DNA from 4 places in the Synechococcus sp. R55.2 genome. Region 2 is predicted to be linked to each of the others. Evidence: predicted binding sites of a transcription regulator. Region 2 holds the regulator's gene; each other region holds the start of a gene.
The links. The regulator NtcA, encoded in region 2, controls nitrogen genes in cyanobacteria. The targets are predictions, from matches to a motif close to GTANCNNNNGNTAC.
Positions count from the first base shown of each region.

Region 1: NW838_RS14480 (ferredoxin--nitrite reductase) is a predicted target of NtcA. The motif match lies at 2,074-2,087, and genes of this name have one in related genera.
Region 3: urtA (urea ABC transporter substrate-binding protein) is a predicted target of NtcA. The motif match lies at 2,044-2,057, and genes of this name have one in related genera.
Region 4: NW838_RS07695 (circularly permuted type 2 ATP-grasp protein) is a predicted target of NtcA. The motif match lies at 2,330-2,343, and genes of this name have one in related genera.

Region 1 covers NZ_JANSIH010000432.1:8,354-13,439, forward strand. The annotation lists gene NW838_RS14475 (CmpA/NrtA family ABC transporter substrate-binding protein) at 1-407, opposite strand, end outside; gene NW838_RS14480 (ferredoxin--nitrite reductase) at 469-2,016, opposite strand; gene NW838_RS14485 (CAP domain-containing protein) at 2,209-3,348, opposite strand; gene NW838_RS14490 (hypothetical protein) at 3,365-3,511, opposite strand; gene NW838_RS14495 (ureidoglycolate lyase) at 3,793-4,278, opposite strand; gene NW838_RS14500 (hypothetical protein) at 4,494-5,086, shown strand, end outside.
Region 2 covers NZ_JANSIH010000099.1:231-5,316, reverse strand. The annotation lists gene NW838_RS03605 (hypothetical protein) at 1-946, opposite strand, end outside; gene NW838_RS03600 (M61 family metallopeptidase) at 972-2,777, opposite strand; gene ntcA (global nitrogen regulator NtcA) at 3,079-3,753, shown strand; gene eno (phosphopyruvate hydratase) at 3,992-5,086, shown strand, end outside.
Region 3 covers NZ_JANSIH010000095.1:166-5,251, forward strand. The annotation lists gene NW838_RS03420 (S9 family peptidase) at 13-1,941, opposite strand; gene urtA (urea ABC transporter substrate-binding protein) at 2,315-3,589, shown strand; partial or broken gene urtB (urea ABC transporter permease subunit UrtB) at 3,694-4,850, shown strand; gene urtC (urea ABC transporter permease subunit UrtC) at 4,854-5,086, shown strand, end outside.
Region 4 covers NZ_JANSIH010000219.1:19,612-24,697, forward strand. The annotation lists gene NW838_RS07690 (gamma carbonic anhydrase family protein) at 216-776, shown strand; gene NW838_RS07695 (circularly permuted type 2 ATP-grasp protein) at 798-2,258, opposite strand; gene NW838_RS07700 (glycosyltransferase family 39 protein) at 2,436-4,250, opposite strand; gene NW838_RS07705 (DUF6761 family protein) at 4,467-4,727, opposite strand; gene NW838_RS07710 (CocE/NonD family hydrolase) at 4,826-5,086, opposite strand, start outside.

The DNA of each region.
Region 1 (5,086 bases), on a different contig from region 2:
GGCACCGGCTTGCCATCGGTAACTTTGCCGGTGGTGATGAGGTAGGGCATGGGGGTGAGGATGTGTGCCCCATCGATGCCGCCGGCGGCGGATCCCAGCACCAAGTTGTCGCGGGTGGTGCCCCAAGAGGCCTGCTTGACCACCTCCACGTCTTTCATGCCGTACTTGTCAAAGAACCCTTTTTCTTTGGCGATGATCAGGGGGGCCGCGTCGGTTAGAGCGATGAACCCCAGCTTGGCGCTGGTGGTTTCGGGAGTATCGGCCTGCGCCACCCAGTAGCCTTTGCCCAAGGATTGCGATTGGGCGCGCGGGATCCCAGCCGTGGCCGCCCCAGCCGTGAGAGCAGCCACCCCGGCCAAAAATTGCCGACGGGAGACGGGAGAGGAAGTGCTGAACAGCTTAGACATCGAAACCTCCAAGATTTACAACGACGAAGAAAGAAAAACTTTCAGGACGGCAACAGAACCGCTAGCGGGTTACCAAAACAGAAGCCTGGGCAGCGGACGGATGCTGACGTGGCTTGGCCCCAAAGTGTTCAATGAGCAGCTCCACCAAGACCGGCTTGAGGTCTTCGCAAGGGATCCCTTTGCGCACGCATTCGCCCAGCTTGGCGTCTTTGCCCACCTCTCCCCCCATGTAGATGTCCACGGCCTCCACCACCCTGCCGTCCTTGCGAGCAGTGGTGCCCATAAGGCCGATATCGGCTACTTGGGGTTGGCCGCAGGAGTTGGGGCAGCCCGTCCAGTGGATGCGCACCGTTTGGGGGATCTCCAGCTCCGCCTCCAGCTCCTCCATCAAGGCCACAGCCCGGTTTTTGGTCTCGATAAGGGCAAAGTTGCAGAACTGGTTGCCCGTACAGGACACCAACCCCCGCTGCAAGGGCCCTGGGTTGGGGGAGAACTTCTTCAAGAGCGGCTCTTTGAGGAGCGGGGCCACTCGGGAGTCGGGCACATTGGGGATGAGCACGTTCTGCTCCACTGTCAGCCGCAGCTCCCCGGAGCCGTACACCTCCGCCAAGCGGGCCAGCTCCATCATCTCCAGGGCGTTGAGCCGCCCCACCGGCACATGCAGGCCGACAAAGTTGAGGCCCGGCTGCTTCTGGGCATGCACCCCCAGCAGATCCCGCTTGTGCCAGACCACCTCATCTTTTTCCGCTGCCCTGAGCAGAGGGTGGCCTATCTGGCGCTCCACAGCCGCCCGGAACTTCTCTAGGCCCCACTCGTCAATGAGCCACATCAACCGCGCCTTTTGCCGGTTGGCCCGCAGGCCGTGATCCCGGTAGACCAGCAGCACCGCCTCGCACAGGGGAACTACATCGCGGGGATCCACCCAGACATCTAGGCCAATTGCCTCGGCGCAGCGGCGAGCAGAGAAAAAGCCGCCCACCAGGACGTTGAAGCCCAGGCGGCCATTTTTGAAGGCGGGCACAAAGGCCAGGTCGTTGATCTCCGCATGCACGGAGTTGTCGCGACAACCGCAGATGGCGATGTTGAACTTGCGCGGCAGGTTGCTGAAGGAAGGGTTGCCCTCGCCGTTGTTGGTGATCATGTCCTGCACCTTGCGGGTGAGACCGCGCACGTCGATCAGCTCATCCGGGTCAATACCGGCCAGAGGGGATCCCGTGATGTTGCGCACGTTGTCCATGCCCGACTGGATGCTGGTCAGGCCTACCTCTTTCAGGTAGCCCAGGATCTGGGGCATTTCCTCGATGGGGATGCCCCGCAGTTGCAGGTTCTGCCGGGTGGTGATGTCGGCTACGCCCTGTTCTCCATAGGGGTGGATGATTGCGCCCAACATCCGCATTTGGCCGCTGGTTAGGATCCCATTGGGCAGGCGCAGCCGCAGCATGAACTGACCTGGGGTGCGCTTGCGAAAGAAGATCCCCAGCCACTTGAGGCGGTGATCCCGGTCGTCTTCAGGAATGTTCTCCCAACCCATCCGGGCAAACGCCTCCAGCTCGGCCTTGACCGCCAGCCCATCCTTTTCGCTTTTGAGGCGTTCAAATTGGTTCGCCATGATCGCTGCCGTGGGGTGAACACTAGCTACCCTAGCGATGACGAACCGTTAACTTTGGTATTGGCAGTTACACTTTGTAACAGGTTATGCAGTTTTGTCATTCTCGAATTGCGCTTTATGCATAAAGTCAGGCTTCCAGGAGCAGCAGACCCCTCTTTCCCCTTTGGGAAAGGGGCTGGGGGTGAGGAAAAGCTAGTTGAGAGGGTTGAAAGAGTTGAAAGGCTCCATCTGCCAGAGCAGACGGGGCGGGATCCCCAGCCCTTCGGTGAGGGGTGCGGGCCGTTGGGAAGTTTGGGGATCGCAGTCGTAGAGAGCGGTGGTGTAGCGGTAGCTGCGGGGGGGGCCACCGTTGAGGCGAATGCCGCTAATTTCAAAGGTGTAGTTGCGATTGGGCTGGATCGAACCCACGGAGTAGGTCAAAGTTTCCAGGCCAAAGGCGGGATCCCCCACGCGGAGATCTCCAACAGGCACCGGCTCGCCGCTGAGGGCATCGGTGATGCGGACTTGGGCTTGGCTGAGATCAGCCTTGCCGCCACGGCTGGGCACCGAGAAAGACCAGCGGTAGGCAGACAGGGGCTGGCCGGAAAACCCTTCTAGGCGGTAGAGGTAGCCGTCTTTCTCCGGGAAGGCGATGAACTCTGGATCTGGCACCGACTCGTCAAAACCGAAGATCCAGTTGGCGTTGGCCTGGGTCACCCGTCCAGCCCGTGGGTCAAAGACAATGCCGTAGGCCCCCTGGGCGTACTGAGGATACAGGTTCCAGCGGCGATGCCCCACATCCACAAAGTTTTCTCGACCTGGCTCGGCAAAATAGATGTCCACCTGCCGCGCCAACACCCGGCCTGGATCGGGGCCGTTCAGCTCTAGGATGGGCCCAACCGCCAGGTTGCTGAAGCGGGATCCCGCCTCCCCAGCAGGGGTAAAGCAGCGCCAAGAAGGGGGCGGCTGGTGGCTGAGAGTACCATTGGCTACCTGCATCAAGGCCGCTTGCTGGGCGGCTTCTAGGAACTGAGGATTGAGCTTCACCGGCGGTAACTGGTGCAACAGCCGTAGAAAATTCAGCCGATCCATCATCTTTTGGGCTGCTGCAGGCGTAAGGCGACCGGGGTTGCAGGTAGCAACCTGGGGCTGTTCGGCGTAAATAGGCCCCGTGAAGCTGCGGGTCTGGCGATCCAACCGGCACAGGAAGCTGGCAATCGGCACTTCCCCTGCCCGCGGTGGCTCCATCGAGGTAGGGGATCCTCCACAGGCCGCCAGCAGACAAAGACAAAAGATCCCCGCGATCCTCAAAGCCCAAAGCTGAACCAACTTGGGCAACCGCTGCAAGGGCATGCAAAAACCAGCCGAATTATGAGCCGGTGGGGGTGGGGGTGATGCTGGGGGGGCTGACGGTGCTGCTGCTGCTCTCGCCACAAGCAGGCAACAAGCCCAGACAGGCAAACAGGGCTAAGGCCGCCAAAAGCTGGTGGGTCACTTTGGGTTGCAACGTAGCCATGACAACAAACCTCCCAAATGCTGTTGGGTTTGACCCTGTTCTATCACCTGGCCGAGTGGGCCACAGCGTCAAAACTCATGCCGACAAGGGTATAACTTAAGCCCAAGTCAAGGAACGCTCACCCAAGTCGGCTACATCCACCAGGACTGGGATCCAAGCCCACTTTTTCTCTCCACCCATAGTGGAGTACGGATCCCCACAACTCTTCTTGCGCTCAAGCGAAAGATTGCTGTGATCAATGCTGCTTTTTGCCCGATTGATAAGGGATCCCCAAAAGCTTGTCAGGGGGTGATCTGGAACTCCAGGTTGTAGGTTTGGAGTAAGTTTATGGTTTCGTGATCGGTGATGTTGGTGTCGGCCAGCTCCAAGTTGTAGAAATCGATGAACTCTTCGTGGTCAAAATAGGGGCCGGCATGCCAGGTACCCATCTCCAGTTTGATAAAGCGATCCCCAGGCACCCGAAAGGCTTGAATCTGATCCACGTGCAGCTCATCGGCAGGCGGTGCAACACCAATAAACCACTCCTTGCCATTGAGGGATCCCAGGCACTGGGTGCAGCGGATGTGGTGGGTGATCTGAGTAAACTTGAGGCCGCGGCGAGGCAAGCGCATGATGTAAAAGCGGGGCTGCCCTTGATTCAAGAACAACTGAGCATCTTGACTGTCGAAGGGTTTGTGATCGGGAGTGGGGCAAATGACCTGTCCGTAGGGGGCAAAGTTTTCCGGTTCAGCGAGATGGGCCTTCAGTTGGCGCAATTGGCTGGTCACCCTGCTCTTCTCCTTTGCGTTTGACGAGCTGTCTTGTGTCTCACTGTTGCCCTACAACGTGAGCACGAGGGCGTGAAGACGCAAACAGCCCAGCGAACCCCATTCTATCGAGACTTGGCCAGGCAGCTTCCCTTCTGGGAAGGGATCCCTGAGCAAGCCCAAGCTGCTCAAGGTCGCAAGTACAATGGGAAAACTTCCCAGCCTCAGCAGAGTAAATGGCGATGCAGCGGGACTTACAAGAGCTGATCATCTCCCCAGCTCAAGTTGAAAGCCTCTCTCAAGTGCCGGTGGCTTGGTTGTATCGGCCTCAGCCCGTTCGTCGCTTTAAGGATCGCCTGCGCCAGTTCTCCGCTTTCTGGGATCTCCTACGCTTGTTGCTGACGCTGGACTTGTTCTTGCGTTTCTTGACCTTCTGGACAGGGGGATCCCTACTTACCCTGGTGGGGCGGATTTGGATCCCTGGCCTACAGGCCACTTGGGGCACTTGGCTGGTGGAATGGGGGATCCTGGCGGCTATTGCCGCCCTGGGCCAAGCCTATTGGATTTTCCGCAGCCGTCGCATGCCGCTGCTGTTGAACTTGCTGGGGGAAGTGGATCGCTACAACCGAATCATCCAGGCCATCCACGTCAACGACCAGTTGGTGGAAGCGGGCAACCCCGAGGTGAAGCTGGCCCAGAGGGCTGAGGTGATCGAAGCCCTGAAACTGACCCGGGCCGATCTCATCCGTGCCTTGAAAACCGAACGGATCTTGCGGCAAAACGAAGACCTGATCGAGCAGCAGAGCGAGTTCTTCGGCGATAACTTGGC
Region 2 (5,086 bases):
CCCTGACATATCTTTCCAGCCAGTTCCCTGCCAGAAAATTCAGCGCCTGAGGCGACCTACTGGGTCTCGCTACCAAAAGGCATCTGGGCGCCTTAAAGTATCTGTACTCTTCCAAAAATGCGATGCCGTGTAACTCCTTAGCAACTTGGCAAGTTGAACTGATTACTTGTGGAGGTTCGTCTCTAAGGTTTAGGGAGAAGGAACTCCCGCTATTCATATTTGATTTAATCGTTCCATAAAATCTTTTAATCGAAGAGTATCGGCTGCCCATAAAGGTAGCTATTTGATCTAGCTTTCCCTCTTTCTCTCCCACAGCTATGCTTTTTATCTTTATGTTTTTTGAGTTTAAGAACGACTCTATCTTTGATATATCAACAGTAGCTGTCCCATCTTTATCTCTTGGCACGTCGTCTATTGGCTCAGGATCTGGTGCTTTATCAATAACCTGAATAGCCTGATCATTCTGGGAGTCCTGATCTGTAGTTTGAAATATCTCTAATCCGTGAGAATTTTGAAGAGCAACCTGTAGTTGCTGATAAGTATATTCGGTTTCTTTCACTAAGTTTTCCAGGATGACTTGCTGATTGTTTAGCTGCTCATCATGTTCAGCTAACTTTACAGATATAGCCTGTAGAAGGTCTCTACTCCAATCTTGTAGCAAGCTTTGACAGTTATCGGCAAGGCGAAATTTAAACTCTTCAAGATTATCTTGGGCAGCCTGTAACTTTTGAGAGATTTTGTCTGCCAATCTTTCGCTCAATTTGATTAGCGCTTTGTTCGCGTCGTTGAGTTCTTGGCTGTGTTGGCTTAGCTGTGAAGATATCTCTCTGATAATCTCTCGTTTCCAGATCTCCAGTTTAGGATTTGCCCCATACTGGCGAGCAACGTAAATACCTGCCGAGAAACCAATAGCTACCCCAATCAATAAAACCAAAACTAAGTCCATCAGATGCTCCTGCCCTTCATTACCGTTACTTTTCTTTCAAGACAACAAGGGATCCCAGCCAGCCTTGCTGAAGAGCCTCTTGAGCAGGAGTCAGCTCAGGCAATACCTCCAACCTATAGACATCAGGCCGAGGGGGATCCAACGGGATCCAAAAGTGTTTCAACTGGTCCGCTTGAAAGACGCTTAAACAGATGATCTGGTGGGGCTGATAGGCTGTCAAGCGTTCTGTCAGGTTGGCGGCGCTCACCTTGAACCCATCCAGGGCCACCAGCTCATCGCCGGCCCAGATGCCTGCTTTTTGCGCCGGGGATCCCATCTCTACTGCGCTGATGCGATTGCCCTCGCCGTTGAAATTGAGGCCCAGGTATGGGATGGGGTTGGGGCGGCTGAAGTGGGCTTTAAGGGTGAGGCCAAAGGGGTGTAGGTAAGTGTTGTAGTCTAGCTCTTCCGTGCCTTCCACATAGGCGGAGAAAAACCGGCCAAGATCGGCACCGGCTGCCCGCTCAAACGCCTCCCGCAAGTCTTGGTCGCTGTAGCCCTTCTCTGACCGACCAAAGCGCTGCCACAGATCCTGCAAAGCCGTATCCAGGGATCCCTGACCGCCGGAAAGGTGGCGAATGTGCAGATCCAGCAGCCAACAGACCAAAGCCCCCTTTAAGTAATAAGAAACCTGGCTGTTGAGGGTGTTTTCGTGGGGGCGGTAGAGTTTGATCCAGGTATCGAAGCTGGACTCCCGCAGCGATTGCACGGCCCGGCCCGGAGTACGCTGCAAGCGGCCAATCTGTTCGGAAAGAATCTTCAAGAAATCGCCGGCACTGAGGATCCCTGCCCTCAACAAGATGACATTTTCGTAGTAGCTGGTCGCTCCCTCACAAAACCACAGGCATTCCAGATAGTTTTCTTGGTTGTAGTCGATCTTTTCCAATGCCAGCGGACGCAGACGCTTGACATTCCAGGCATGAAACAACTCGTGGGCCAGCAAAGACAAAAAGCGCCGATAGGACTCCGGCTGATGCAGCTCCAGCCCAGAGTAAAGAAGGGTGGTGCTGTACTTGTGCTCAAGGCCACCAAATCCTCCCGGCGACAAATGCACAATGAACCAGTAGCGGTCGTAGGGTAGCCCACCGAAAAACGCGGCTGTGGTTTTGACAATCGCCTTAGCATCAGCGACAGCCCGCTCCACATCCAGAGTGCCCGACCCCCAAACCACAAGGTAATGCGGGATCCCTTCCACCTCAAACGATTGCACTCGATGTGGACCCACCTCCACCGGGCTATCCACCAGCTCGTCATAGTCCTCTGCCACAAAAGACTGGCCGGAAGCGGGATCCCCAGAAGAGGAGATCAAAGGCCGCAAACTGGTGGCGATGTGCCAATCCGGCTTGGGGGGGATCACCGTCAAAGTGTAGGGTTCCCGCTCGCGACCGGGCACGTAGAGGAAGAGCGCTGCCCCGTTGAAATAGGCGTGGGTCAAATCCAGATGGTTCGTGCGCACCGTCAGCTCATAGGCATAGACCCGATAGCACACCTTCACAGCAGAAGAACCCGGCGGATCGATTTGCCAGGTATTCTTATCCACCTTCCGCCAGGCCAAAGGGATCCCTTGCTCAGTTGCCGCCTGAAACTCCTGCACATGACGGGCATACTCCCGCACCAAGTAGGATCCCGGCGTCCACACCGGCAGTCGCAGCCGCAAAGGCACCTCTGGATCCACCTCTTGGATCTGCAGCTCCACCTCCAGGAGGTGATTGGCCGGATCCGGCATCCGCACCGTGAAATGCTGGCGGCTCAGCCGAGAAGGTTCAGCAACAACAGCCTCCGGGCTCCCCATAGATAGATAGAATGTTCCAACCCACTCCACTCTCTACCGCCAAGGGCCGATGCAACCCCCAGCGACAATGGCTCTTATCCTAACCCCTGCTTTCGGTTGGGGATCCCTTTCTGGGGCAAAAACGAGACTCAAAAATGTAGCACGTGCTACAAAGATGCCTGGGCAGAACCTTCTACTTTAGGGTAAATCTTGGTATCATCATCGATTCTGAAGTCAAGGGGTTGCAACCTAGCCTAATGCTTCTAGATTGATCTTAATAGGTTGATCTTAGGTATAAACTGACCTTAAAAGGTTGATGAGTATGGCGGTGGCCGTAGCGGAAAAATCTCTGATCACAGCCTTCAAGCAATTGGGAGGCCCTCACCATCCTCCGGTTATCGAAACGTTTGAGCGCGGGAAGACCATTTTTTTTCCAGGGGATCCGGCGGAGCGGGTTTACTTTTTGGTGAAGGGAGCCGTTAAGCTCTCGCGGGTCTACGAAATGGGGGAGGAAATCACCGTCGCCCTCCTACGCGAAAACAGCATCTTCGGCGTGCTCTCCTTTATCACAGGACAGCGCTCTGATCGCTTTTATCACTCGGTGGCTTTTACGCCTACTGAGTTGCTCTCTCTGCCGATCGAGCAGGTGGAAAAATCCTTGCAGGAGAACGCCGAACTGGCCATGTTGCTGGTTAAAAGCCTGTCGTCCCGCATTTTGCAAACGGAGATGATGATCGAGACACTGGCTCATCGCGACATGGGATCCCGTCTGGTCAGCTTTTTGTTGATCCTCTGTCGCGATTTCGGAGTGCCTGGCCCAGATGGGGTCACCATCGATCTCAAGCTGTCTCACCAGGCCATTGCCGAGGCCATTGGCTCAACCCGCGTCACCATCACCCGCCTGTTGGGAGAGCTGCGCAAGAAGAAGTACATCTCCATTCACAAGAAGAAGATCACCGTACACGACCCGATGCGGCTGAGCCATCGCTTTGCCTAGAAGGAAGAGGAGAACACCTCCTGAGCAGCACCCTGCCTAGGCAAACCCCGCTCGATGGTTGGTTGAAGCTCTGGCCGGCCTATGTTCAATCTACTGCTGCAGCCTTGAAGAATCTCTGTGCCCGAAGGACAGACTTAAAGTTTTCTGGAAGCTGACCGGATCGCGGGCAAAAACCTACTAGTCTATGGGGGGATCTGGCTTTGGCCAGAGCTATCTAGCCAATTGCTGAGGTGTAACTGTGGAAACAGCCATCGAGTGGATTACCGCCCATGAGATCCTCGACTCGCGAGGGCGTCCCACCTTAGAGGCCCTGGTGGGTCTAGCCAATGGGGCAACGGGCTTGGCGCAGGTTCCCAGCGGTGCTTCGACCGGCACCTTCGAGGCCCACGAGCTGCGGGACGGGGATCCCAAACGCTACGGCGGTAAGGGCGTGCTGAGGGCGGTGGAAAACATCCTTGGCCCCATCCAGTCGGAGCTGCAGGGAGAAGATGCCCTCAACCAAGCCCGTATTGACCAGTTGCTGATCGACCTGGACGGCACCCCCAACAAGTCCCGCCTGGGGGCCAACGCTATTTTGGCAGTTTCTCTGGCGACAGCCAAAGCGGCTGCGGAAGCAGTGGGCTTGCCTCTTTACAAATACCTGGGGGGGCCCTTTGCCAACCTGCTGCCGGTGCCGCTGATGAACGTGCTCAACGGCGGCGCCCACGCCGACAACAACGTCGATATTCAAGAATTTATGCTTGTGCCCATTGGAGCGGCCAGCTTTCGCGAGGCGCTGCGCTACGGGGCTGAGGTGTTTGCGGTACTAAAACAAGTGCTGCAGCAGAAGGGGCTGTCCACCGGTGTGGGGGATGAAGGGGGGTTTGCTCCTGATCTCGACTCCAATGCGGCGGCTTTGGATCTGCTGATGACGGCTATTGAACAGGCAGGCTACAAACCGGGAGCAGATATCGCCTTGGCCTTGGATGTGGCCGCCAACGAGCTGCTGCAGGATGGGCAATATCACTTTGAGGGCAAAGCCCACAGCACGGCTGATATGGTGGCTTACTACCAGCAACTGCTGGCCAACTATCCCATCCTTTCCATTGAAGATGGGCTAGCGGAAGAAGACTGGGCCGGTTGGCAAGCCATGACCGCTCAACTGGGATCCCGGGTACAGCTGGTGGGAGATGACCTGTTTGTAACCAACCTGACCCGCCTGCAAAAGGGTATCGACAGCGCCGCCGCCAACGCCATTTTGATCAAGCCCAACCAAATCGGCACCCTGACGGAGACCGTCTCGGCCATCCAATTGGCAGTTCAAGCCGGCTTTCGCACCATCATCAGCCACCGC
Region 3 (5,086 bases), on a different contig from region 2:
GAGCAGTCATCATCAGGTGTCCAAGTTCTCGATCCGAACCGGCTCAAGAGGTTCTGCCAGCGGAAACCCCAGAACCTGGGCATAAAAGTAAAGCTCTGCCTCCAAGGCCCGTTTGATGTTGGCCGCCTGGCGAAAGCCGTGTTGCTCTCCCTCGAAGGGCACATAGGCCACTGGGATCCCTTTGGCCCGTAGGGCTGCCACCATCCTCTCCGCCTGATTGGGGGGCACGATGGCGTCTTCCAAGCCTTGAAAGAAGATAACCGGACAATTGAGGCCCTCCAGGTGATGAATGGGGGAACGCTCCCGGTAGAGATCCCGCCGCTCTGGGTAGGGGCCAATGAGGCTGTCCAAGTAGCGAGACTCGAACTTGTGGGTCTCCTGGGCTAGGGCTTCCAGATCGCTCACCCCGTAGTAGCTGGCACCCGCCCGGAAGACCCTGTGGAAGGTCAAGGCCGCCAACGTGGTATAGCCGCCAGCGCTGCCCCCTTGAATGAGCAGCCGTTCCCCATCCACCTTGCCCTGTTCTGCCAAAAATTGGGATCCGGCGATGCAATCTTCCACATCTACCAGGCCCCACCGGCCTTTGAGAGCATCCCGATAGGCCCGTCCGTAGCCGCTGCTGCCCCGGTAGTTCACATCCAAAACGGCAATCCCCCGACTGGTCCAGTATTGGATCCCCAGGTTGAGCACGGCTGCCGTCGCCCCGGTGGGCCCGCCGTGGCTTTTCACCAGCAGGGGTGGCTTTTCGCCAGTGGGAGCAACAAAGTCGCGGTTCTTGGGGGGATAGAAGAAAGCATAGGCCACTGCCTTGCCGCCGCCGGTGGGAAAAACAATAGGCTCTGGGATCGACAGATAGTCGGGATCCACCGCCACGCTGCTGGAACGGGCCACCACTTCCACCTGTCCAGAAGGCAAATCCAAACAAACCAAGGCTATGGCTTCCGTCGGGGATCCGGCCAGGAAAGCGGCTTTTTCCCCACTCACCTGCAAACCGCTGATCTGGGTGTAGGGCAAGGGGATCCCTGCCAACTGTCCTGAATGGGGATCCAGATAAGCCAGATGAGACAGCCCGTCTTGTTCATAACAGGCCAGGATGCGCCCATCGCCACAGAAGCCGTAGGTGCTCAGGCCAAACACCCACTGCGGCTCTCCAAACTCCGCTTCCATAGGGCAGAGGGGAATGGGGCCCTGGGGATCCCAGCGATAGAGGTTCCACCAGCCGCTGCGATCCGAAACAAAGTAGAGATCCCCCTCCGGTGACCACTGGGGCTGGAAGATCGACTCGGCAGGGCCACCGGCCAGCTTTTGAGGTTCTCCCAAGCTGCCGTCAGGGTTCACCTCAGACCGCCACAGCTCTGTGCCGTCCCAGGGCATTTGGGGGTGATCCCAGGTCAGCCATACCAAGGTCTGGCCATCGGGGCTGAGGCGAGGGTTGGCATAGAAATTGTGCCCAGAGGCCAAAACGCGCTGGGATCCGCTTTCCAAGTCAATCGAGACAAGGCTGTTTTCCGGCTCTCCCTGGCGGCTGTGATCTTCCCGCACACAGAGGATGCGTCCACGCGCCCGATCCACCACCCCATCTGCATAGCGATAGGGGCCTGCTTCCGTCAGGGGCTGGGGATCTGAACCCGGCAGCAGGCGGTAGAGCCGTTGGTCAGCGAAGTTGCAAAAATACACTACCCCTGCCGACACCCAATAAGCTCCACCCCCATACTCATGCACCCGCGTCCGCACATTGAAAGGTGCCGGTGTCAGCTCCACCAGGATCCCGTCGGCAGAGCGCCGCATCAACACATTGCGCCCTTTTTCTTGCGGGCGGCCCTCCGTCCAGTAGAGATCCCCCTGATCCCAAACCATCTGTCCCAAGCGCAGGGATCCCGTCACCACCAGGTCAGCGGTAATCGGGGATCGCCAAGATCCATAGCCGGCCTGCTGCACCATAGGCTGTTAATTCTCCACCCCAGAACCCCTATTATGCCGGCAGCAAGGGATCCCTGCCTCTGCCTGCAGCCTGCGGGGAAAGGGCTCGGATTCTGGGAAAAGGTATCCCACGATACAATTCTCTCCGGGCCGAATGGGTTTGATGGAACACGTTAAGGCAACAGGGATGCACAACGCTTTCTCGACTGCAGGATTAGCCTTTTCCTCTGTTGAGGTTGGGAAGGCATTCGGTGAAAGCCTCAGCTGAGCGCAGTTGGGCAGGTTCAACACATGGGCGAGGTGATGAGCTAAGTGCTTCCCTCTGTTGGCCGGGCTGCTGCAACAACTGGACTTCTTAATACCCTTTGCACTCACTTCGTTTCGGAGATCACCGATGGCTCTATCATTTAATCGTCGTCAAGTGCTGAAAATGGGCGCTCTGGCCGGAGCCGGGGCTGCCCTAGGGCCGCAGATCTGGGTGAAGCGATCCGTGCCCGCCTACGCCCAGGGAGAGACCATCCGCGTTGGCATTTTGCACTCCCTTAGCGGCACCATGGCCATTTCAGAAACCAGCGTGGTGGATGCGGAAAAGCTGGCCATCAAAGAGATCAATGCCGCCGGTGGGGTTTTGGGCAAGCAGATCGAGCCGATTATCGAGGATGGGGCTTCCGATTGGCCAACCTTTGCCGAGAAAGCCACCAAATTGATCGATGTGGACAAGGTGGCAACGGTATTCGGCTGCTGGACTTCGGCCAGTCGCAAAGCGGTTTTGCCGGTGTTTGAATCCAAGCAGCACCTGCTCTGGTATCCCGTGCAGTACGAAGGACAAGAGTGCTCCAAAAACATCTTCTACACCGGCGCTGCCCCCAACCAGCAGATCGAGCCTTCGGTGGAATGGCTGCTCAAGAACAAGGGCAAAGAGTTCTTCCTGGTGGGATCCGACTACGTGTTCCCCCGCACGGCCAACACCATCATCAAGGCCCAGTTGGAAGCCCTGGGGGGCAAAGTGGTGGGTGAAGACTATCTGCCTTTGGGCAGCACAGAAGTTACCCCCATCATCAGCAAGATCCGGGCCGCTCTTCCCAATGGCGGTGTGATCTACAACAGCTTGAACGGCGACAGCAACGTGGCCTTTTTCAAACAACTGGAAGGGGCAGGGCTGGGGCCAGATCGCTATCCTTCCATGTCCGTCAGCATTGCTGAAGAAGAGGTACAGGCCATCGGCCCCGAATTCTTGGAAGGGCACTTCGCCGCCTGGAACTACTTTATGACGGTGGATACGCCTGCCAACAAGAAGTTTGTGGAAGCTTTCAAGGCAGAATACGGCCAAAACCGCGTCACCAACGACCCGATGGAAGCCGCCTACATCATGGTTTACATCTGGAAGCAGGCAGTGGAAAAAGCGGGAACAGTGGAAATCGACGCCGTGCGGCAGGCAGCCTATGGCCAGACCTTTGATGCCCCAGAAGGCTTGGTAACCATGAACACCAATCACCACCTGACCAAGTATGTGCGGATCGGCCAGGTGCGCTCTGACGGTTTGTTTGATGTCATCTTTTCTACGGATGCCGTGGAGCCGCAGCCCTGGAACCAGTTTGTGGCAGAGACCAAGGGCTTTGCCTGCGATTGGTCAGATCCGGCCAAGGGCGGTCGCTACAAAGTCAGCTAGTCCTGGCCAGGGCTGGGATCCCTTGCCGTTTGGATAGGGTCGGGGATCCCGCCTAGATGCTCGGTTAGCCTCCCTAGTTTAGTTGGAAGGAGGATCCCCTGCCCATGACCTTGCTCCTGGACAGCTTGTTCAACGGCATTAGCATTGGCACCGTCTTGCTAATAGCCGCCTTGGGCTTGGCCATTGTTTTCGGCCTCATGGGGGTCATCAACATGGCCCATGGGGAGCTGATGATGTTGGGGGCCTACACCACTTTTGTGGTTCAAAATGCCTTTCGTCCCCTAGGGGATCCCTGGCGGGATCTGTACATCTTTCCAGCTTTGGTAGCTGCCTTTGCCGTCACTGCTCTGGTAGGGCTGGCCTTGGAGCGGGGGGTGATCCGCTTTTTGTATGGCCGACCCTTGGAGACCCTTTTGGCCACCTGGGGCGTGAGCCTGATCCTGCAGCAGTTTGTGCGCAGCGTCAATTGGGTGCTGGCTTTCCGCTTGGGGGCCTTCGCGGTGCTCTTTTTCGGCGGCTGGTGGCTTTTGTCCAGGCGGGCGGATTGGCCGCGTCTCAAGGGGTGGACGCTGGCGCTGCTGTTGGTGCTCTCCCGGCCATTGCAGCGGTGGGGGGGCGGGTGCTGGCGCAAACCTATGCTTTAGCAGTCACTCAACCCTGGTTTGGAGCCCAGAACAAAGATGTGACTGCTCCCCGTTGGCTGGGGGGTGGGATCCCGGTGGGCAGCCTGTTTTTGCCCAATACCCGCCTGTTTATCATCGCCCTCACTGTCTTCTGCATCCTAGGGCTGTACTTCTTCTTGCAGCGCACCCGCTGGGGGCTGCGCATCCGGGCGGTTACCCAGAATCGGGCCATGAGCGCCTGTGTAGGGATCCCTACGCAAAAGGTGGATGCCCTTACCTTTGCCGTCGGCTCGGGTCTGGCGGGAGTGGCCGGCGTAGCGGTCAGCCTGCTGGGATCCGTGGGGCCGAACACCGGCCAAAACTACATCGTGGATACCTTTATGGTGGTCGTGGTGGGGGGTGTCGGTAAGCTTTTGGGCAGCATTGTGGCAGCGCTTGGGATCGGGATTGCCAACTTTGTCATCGGTTCCGGGACGCTGGCTTTGATTTTTCCCAACGTGCCCATCCTGACCGATACCCTCAACTTTTTTGCCACCACGAGCATGGCCAAGGTGATGGTCTTTGCTTTGATCGTGGCCTTTTTGCAGGTGCGACCTCGGGGCCTTTTCCCCGAAAAAGGTCGTATGGTGGATGCCTAGGGAATGATCTCGCTTGGCGAAAACTCTAGGACCAGACTCTCCATCTTCTACTCCCTCACAAAGCCCATGAAACTGGTTCATTCCCCCCGTGCTGATCATGAAGTGGCTGCTCCCGCCGCGGGTGGGGATCCCAATTCTTCTCGCAAGCTTCTGTGGGAGGCCGGGATCCTCATCGTTTTGGTGCTGGCCTTGATCTTTGTGGCCCCAACTGTGCTGTCTGGCTTTCGGCTCAACTT
Region 4 (5,086 bases), on a different contig from region 2:
TAACGAACGCTTCCACAGCTATCGACAATGAGCCAAATGTGTTGCTTATATCTCATTGCTATTGTGCAATGGATTGACAATGGTGAAACAGGAGCAAAGGGACGGGTTGATTTTCTGGATCCCTGGCTCCTCTCTTTTTCTGGGACTGGAGGCGGCGCGGAGCGCTGGGGCAGGTCTGGAATTGCCGCACCCCCGGTAGCAGTAGGATTGGGGAAATGGAAGCCGTTGCCAAGGGCGTTTGGAAAGTGGGGTTAGAGCAGCAGCCGAGAGGGATCGACCAGGCAGCCTTTATTGCCGCCAATGCCACACTGATCGGCGATGTCCATCTTTCGGAAGCGGTGAGCATCTGGTACGGGGCCATCTTGCGGGGGGATCTCTCGCCCATTGTCATTGGCCGCCGCAGCAACATCCAAGATGGAGCCATCCTGCACGGGGATCCCGGACAGCCGACCCTGGTTGGCGAGGAAGTGACCGTAGGCCATCGAGCGGTCATCCACAGTGCCCACATCGAGGGGGGATGTCTGATCGGGATTGGGGCCATTATCTTGAACGGGGTCACCATCGGGGCAGGCAGCATGGTGGGAGCTGGAGCAGTGGTCACCCGGTCTGTGCCACCCCACTCTTTGGCGGTAGGGATCCCGGCCAAGGTTATCCGCACCCTCACCGAGGAAGAGGTCGAGCAACTGCGCCTTCACGCTCAGCACTACGTGGATCTGGCGCTTCAACATGCCAGCCGCTTTGGCCGGTGGAGCAGAGGTTCGGGCGAGCGACTTTGAGCCTATTTTGCCAGCCGTCTCTCAACAGCCGGGATCCACACAGAGCACCCAGGTATCTTTGCTGCCGCCCCCCTGGGAGGAGTTCACCACCAGGGATCCCTTCTTGAGGGCGACGCGGGTCAGCCCCCCTGGGTGAACATAAATGTCCTTGCCATAGAGGATGTAGGGCCGCAAGTCCACATGACAGGGCTCCAGACAGGGGCCTTCTCCCCGATCCACCAAGGTGGGCACGCGAGAAAGGCACAGGGTGGGTTGGGCGATGTAGTTGCGCGGTTGGGCGCGGATTTTCTCGGCAAAAGCAGCCCGCTCTTCCGGTGTGGCCTGGGATCCCATCAACATGCCGTAGCCACCCGACTCGTTGGCTGCCTTCACCACCAGCTTGTCCAGGTTTTCCAGTACGTACGCCTGATCCTTAGGATCCCAGCAGAGGTAGGTGGGCACGTTGGGCAAAATGGCCTCTTCTCCCAGGTAGTAGCGGATCATCTGCGGCACATAGGCGTAGATCACCTTGTCGTCCGCCACCCCTGTTCCCAAAGCGTTGGCAATCGCCAGCCGCCCTGACCGATAAACCTCAAACAGGCCCGGAACCCCCAGTAGAGAATCGGGGCGAAAGGCCAGCGGATCGATGAAGTCGTCGTCGATACGGCGGTAGATCACATCCACCCGCTGCAGCCCCTTGGTGGTGCGCATTTGCAAATAGCCATCTGCCACCACCAGATCCCGTCCTTCCACCAGCTCCACCCCCATCTGCTGGGCGAGGAAAGAATGCTCGAAGTAGGCGGAGTTGTAGATGCCGGGGGTGAGCACCACCACCGTTGGATTGGCCAGTTGCGGCGGCGCCAGGTAGAGCAGAGTATCCAACAAGTGGCTGGGGTAATCGTCCACCGGGCGGATCCCCATTGTGTTGAACAGGGAGGGAAAGGTGCTTTTCATCACCCGCCGATTTTCCAGCACGTAGGAGATTCCCGACGGACAGCGCAGGTTGTCTTCCAGCACGTACCAAGTTCCGTCCCGATCCCGCACCAAGTCGGTGCCGGTGACGTGGCACCAAATTCTCCCCGGTGGGTTGAGCCCCACACAGGGCCGCAGAAATCCCTTGGCCGTCTCGATCAGCTCGGCAGGGATCACCCTATCCTTGAGGATTTTCTGGTCGTGATAAACATCGTCGATGAACAGGTTGAGGGCGTGGATGCGCTGCTTAAGGCCCTTCTCCAGCCGCTGCCACTCGGAAGCCGAGACGATACGGGGAATAATGTCAAAGGGGAAAATCCGCTCTGTGCCCTGGCTATCGCCATAGACGTTGAAGGTCACCCCCATTTGAAAGAGGGCCGCCTGCGCCGCCGCTTGCCGCTGCTGCAGTTCCCCTTCTTCCAGAGAATGAATGCGCTCAATCAACGGGATCGCCTCAGGACGGGGCTGGTTACGCCCCAAAAACAGCTCGTCGTAAAACCCCTCGCCCGGGTCGTAGGCATCAAAACGCACGTCTGGGATCCCTGGAACGCTATCATCTTCTTCTACTTCTTCTACTGTTGGCGGCTCTGGATCTGCATAGTGTGCTTTCAGCTACTTTTAGCCTGGTAAAAAGAAAGGACTCCGTCCCGCTGACGCGAAAGGACTCCGTCCCGCGAACAGTGGGTTGGCCAAACCAGGGGGGGAGCTCTAGGGATCCGCCACCTCAAAGGCCCATAGCCCCCGCTCGGCAGGGATCCGATGCAACTGCCCCTTGGGAAAGCGCCGTTGCAGCTCTGCCCCCTGCTGATCCCATACTGCCTCATTCGTGAACAGGGTAAACGGCGGTTCTAGGTCTTGGCCGGGCAACGTCTCTGGGGAAAAAACCTTCACCTCCTGCTCCGGCCCAGCAAAAAATTGAATCCAACTTTGCCAGTAGATAGGCTCTCCCCAGCTGAAATAGGGGTAGGCAGTGCTAGCCGCCAGATAGAAGCGGTAGTCGGGATCCCCTTGGCGAGCTGCCACATAGCGCCCGGTAGCCCCCACATCATTGCCTTGAGTCCAGCCCTTGAAGACAAAATCTCCGAAGATTGCCAAGTTCCATCCCCCAATCGCCAGGATCGCGCCCCCCATCGCCACCGCTAGCAACCAACCTCTTGCCTGAGATCCTGCCCACTCCAGAAGACCGCTCAGCGCCCGCAGGAGCACCTGGATCCCTTCTAGGGTGAGGTAGGCCACGAAGGGCAGAATGACCAGCAGGCGGGTGTAGTTGGGGGCTTTGGTGATGGCCAAGCTAAACAGCAGGTAGAGAAATAGGAAGCTGCCGATACAGAGCCAGTCGTGGGGCTGGCTGCGCTTCTTGAAAAGGCGGTAGAGGCCGGATCCCAGCCCCAGCCAGATCAAAGCCCCCGTCAAGGGATCCACAAAAGCATGGCCGTAGTTGGGATAGATGTAGCCGCGGTCGTGCTGGCCGGGGTCGTTGAACATACTCAGGCCGTTGAAGATGTTGCGCCAGACCGCCTCCTCTGGCGTAGCCGCATTCACCCACATCTGTTGTAACGCCCGCCCTTCCGGGAAAAAGAGAAATTGTTGGCGAGAGTACTCGGCGCTCACCGCAGGTGCTGTGACCGTGGCCACCAGAATGGGCCCAGCCACCAGAAAAAAGCCCAGCGCCGCGGGCACCGTCAGCTTAGCCAGGACCCAGAGGGGATTAGCTTGCTTGTTTTCTCCTCGGAGATCCTCCCGGCCCAGGAGCAGGTACAGAACTCCAAACAGCAACCCCAGCAGGATCACCACCCGCCCCGGCAAATAGCCGTAGAGGGAGAAAGCCGCCGCTCCTCCCCCCAGATAGAGCAACAGGGGGTTTTTCTCCCGCACCCCCTTCAAGATCAAGGCCAAGGCTGCACACTCTACCAAGACAATGAGGTTTTCCCGCATCGCCATACGGCTAATAGCCAGCAGGGCATGGTTGGATCCCAAGAGGGCTGCCCCGGCCAAGGCCAGACGGGATCCCCAAAATGCCCGAAAAAACCCGTAGGCCACCAGAATGGTGACGACCCCGAAGGCGGCATGTACCGTGCGCACATTGAGCAGCGTGACTCCCCCCATCAGCCGCGTCAGGCCGCCGAAGAGGCTGAACATGAAGCGGGGGAAATAGAAATACTCCGGCATCAGCCCAAAGATATCGGGATAGCGCACCCCTGAGGCGCGACGGGCCATGGAGGTGATCACAATCTCGTCAGTATTGATCTGAAAAGGGATGTTGGGCAGGTCGTAGAGGTAGATCGGGGCAAAGACCAACACCAACAGCCCCAGGTGCAACAGCTCCTGTTGCCAGCGCAGCCGCGTCGGATCCCAAGGGGGTTGAGCCGGGGAAAACTGCGCCCAATACAACCCCACCAGCAGGATGCTCAGCAGCCAGAGGCCAATCTGCAGCACGTGGTAGCCAAACACCCCGTACCAGAGGATCAGGGCTACCCCCAAGCCCAAGCCGGATCCCAGCAGGGGCAGATGCCGGGAGGTCATCACCCTATCCCAAACCGCCATAGAACCGATACGACTGGAATCAGGAACGAATCGATCCCTCTCAGCCTACCAGGCGCAAGATGCTCGACAAAACCAGAACTCAGTCAGCGCCCTCCCCCCTAGTCTTTCTCCCAAGGGGCGAGGGGAGATCAGAAAAGGTTGGAATCAAAACTTTGCCCCACCTGTTCTAGGGATCGCCAACAGGGATTCACAAAATCAATAACCCCGCATCGGCTCCGCCTCTGGCTCCAATTCCGGATCTATGAAGTTGGACGGATCGTAGAGGAAGCGGTTGACCTCGTCCTCAATGCGATAGATCTCGAAGGGCTCCAATTGTTTGCCAGTTCGCAAGGCCAGCAGGTAGCCATCCACCAGCAGACGTAGCTCATCGGTGCGCCGGTAGCCCCGCTGCCAGGTATCCACCAGAGCATCGGTCAAAGCCTGATAGTGCCGGATCAACTTTGGGTCTTGCAACATGGTGTTCCCTTGCCCTGCCTGTTTCTATCCTAACGTTTGGTGTCTCTTTGTAAGGGGTGATTGCAAACGGGATCCCGAAGCTTGGTCTCTTCTTGGCTTCAAGCCATGGGCAGGTGCAGCCGCGAAGGCGTCTCGCCACCGCTGCGGAGAGTGATGGTGAGAATGCGGGCCTCAATCAGCCGCTCTTCCCGCATTCCCGTGCCTGTGTTGACAGGATAGGCCGGAAAACAAGCCGCGCTAAGGCTGAGGCGCAGAGCATGACCGCAAGGAATGCGAATACAGGTGGGCTGACAGGGAATCAGAATGGGGGTACTGGGCTGGGGATCCCGTAGGCGACAATAGCCTTGGGAAAAGTTATA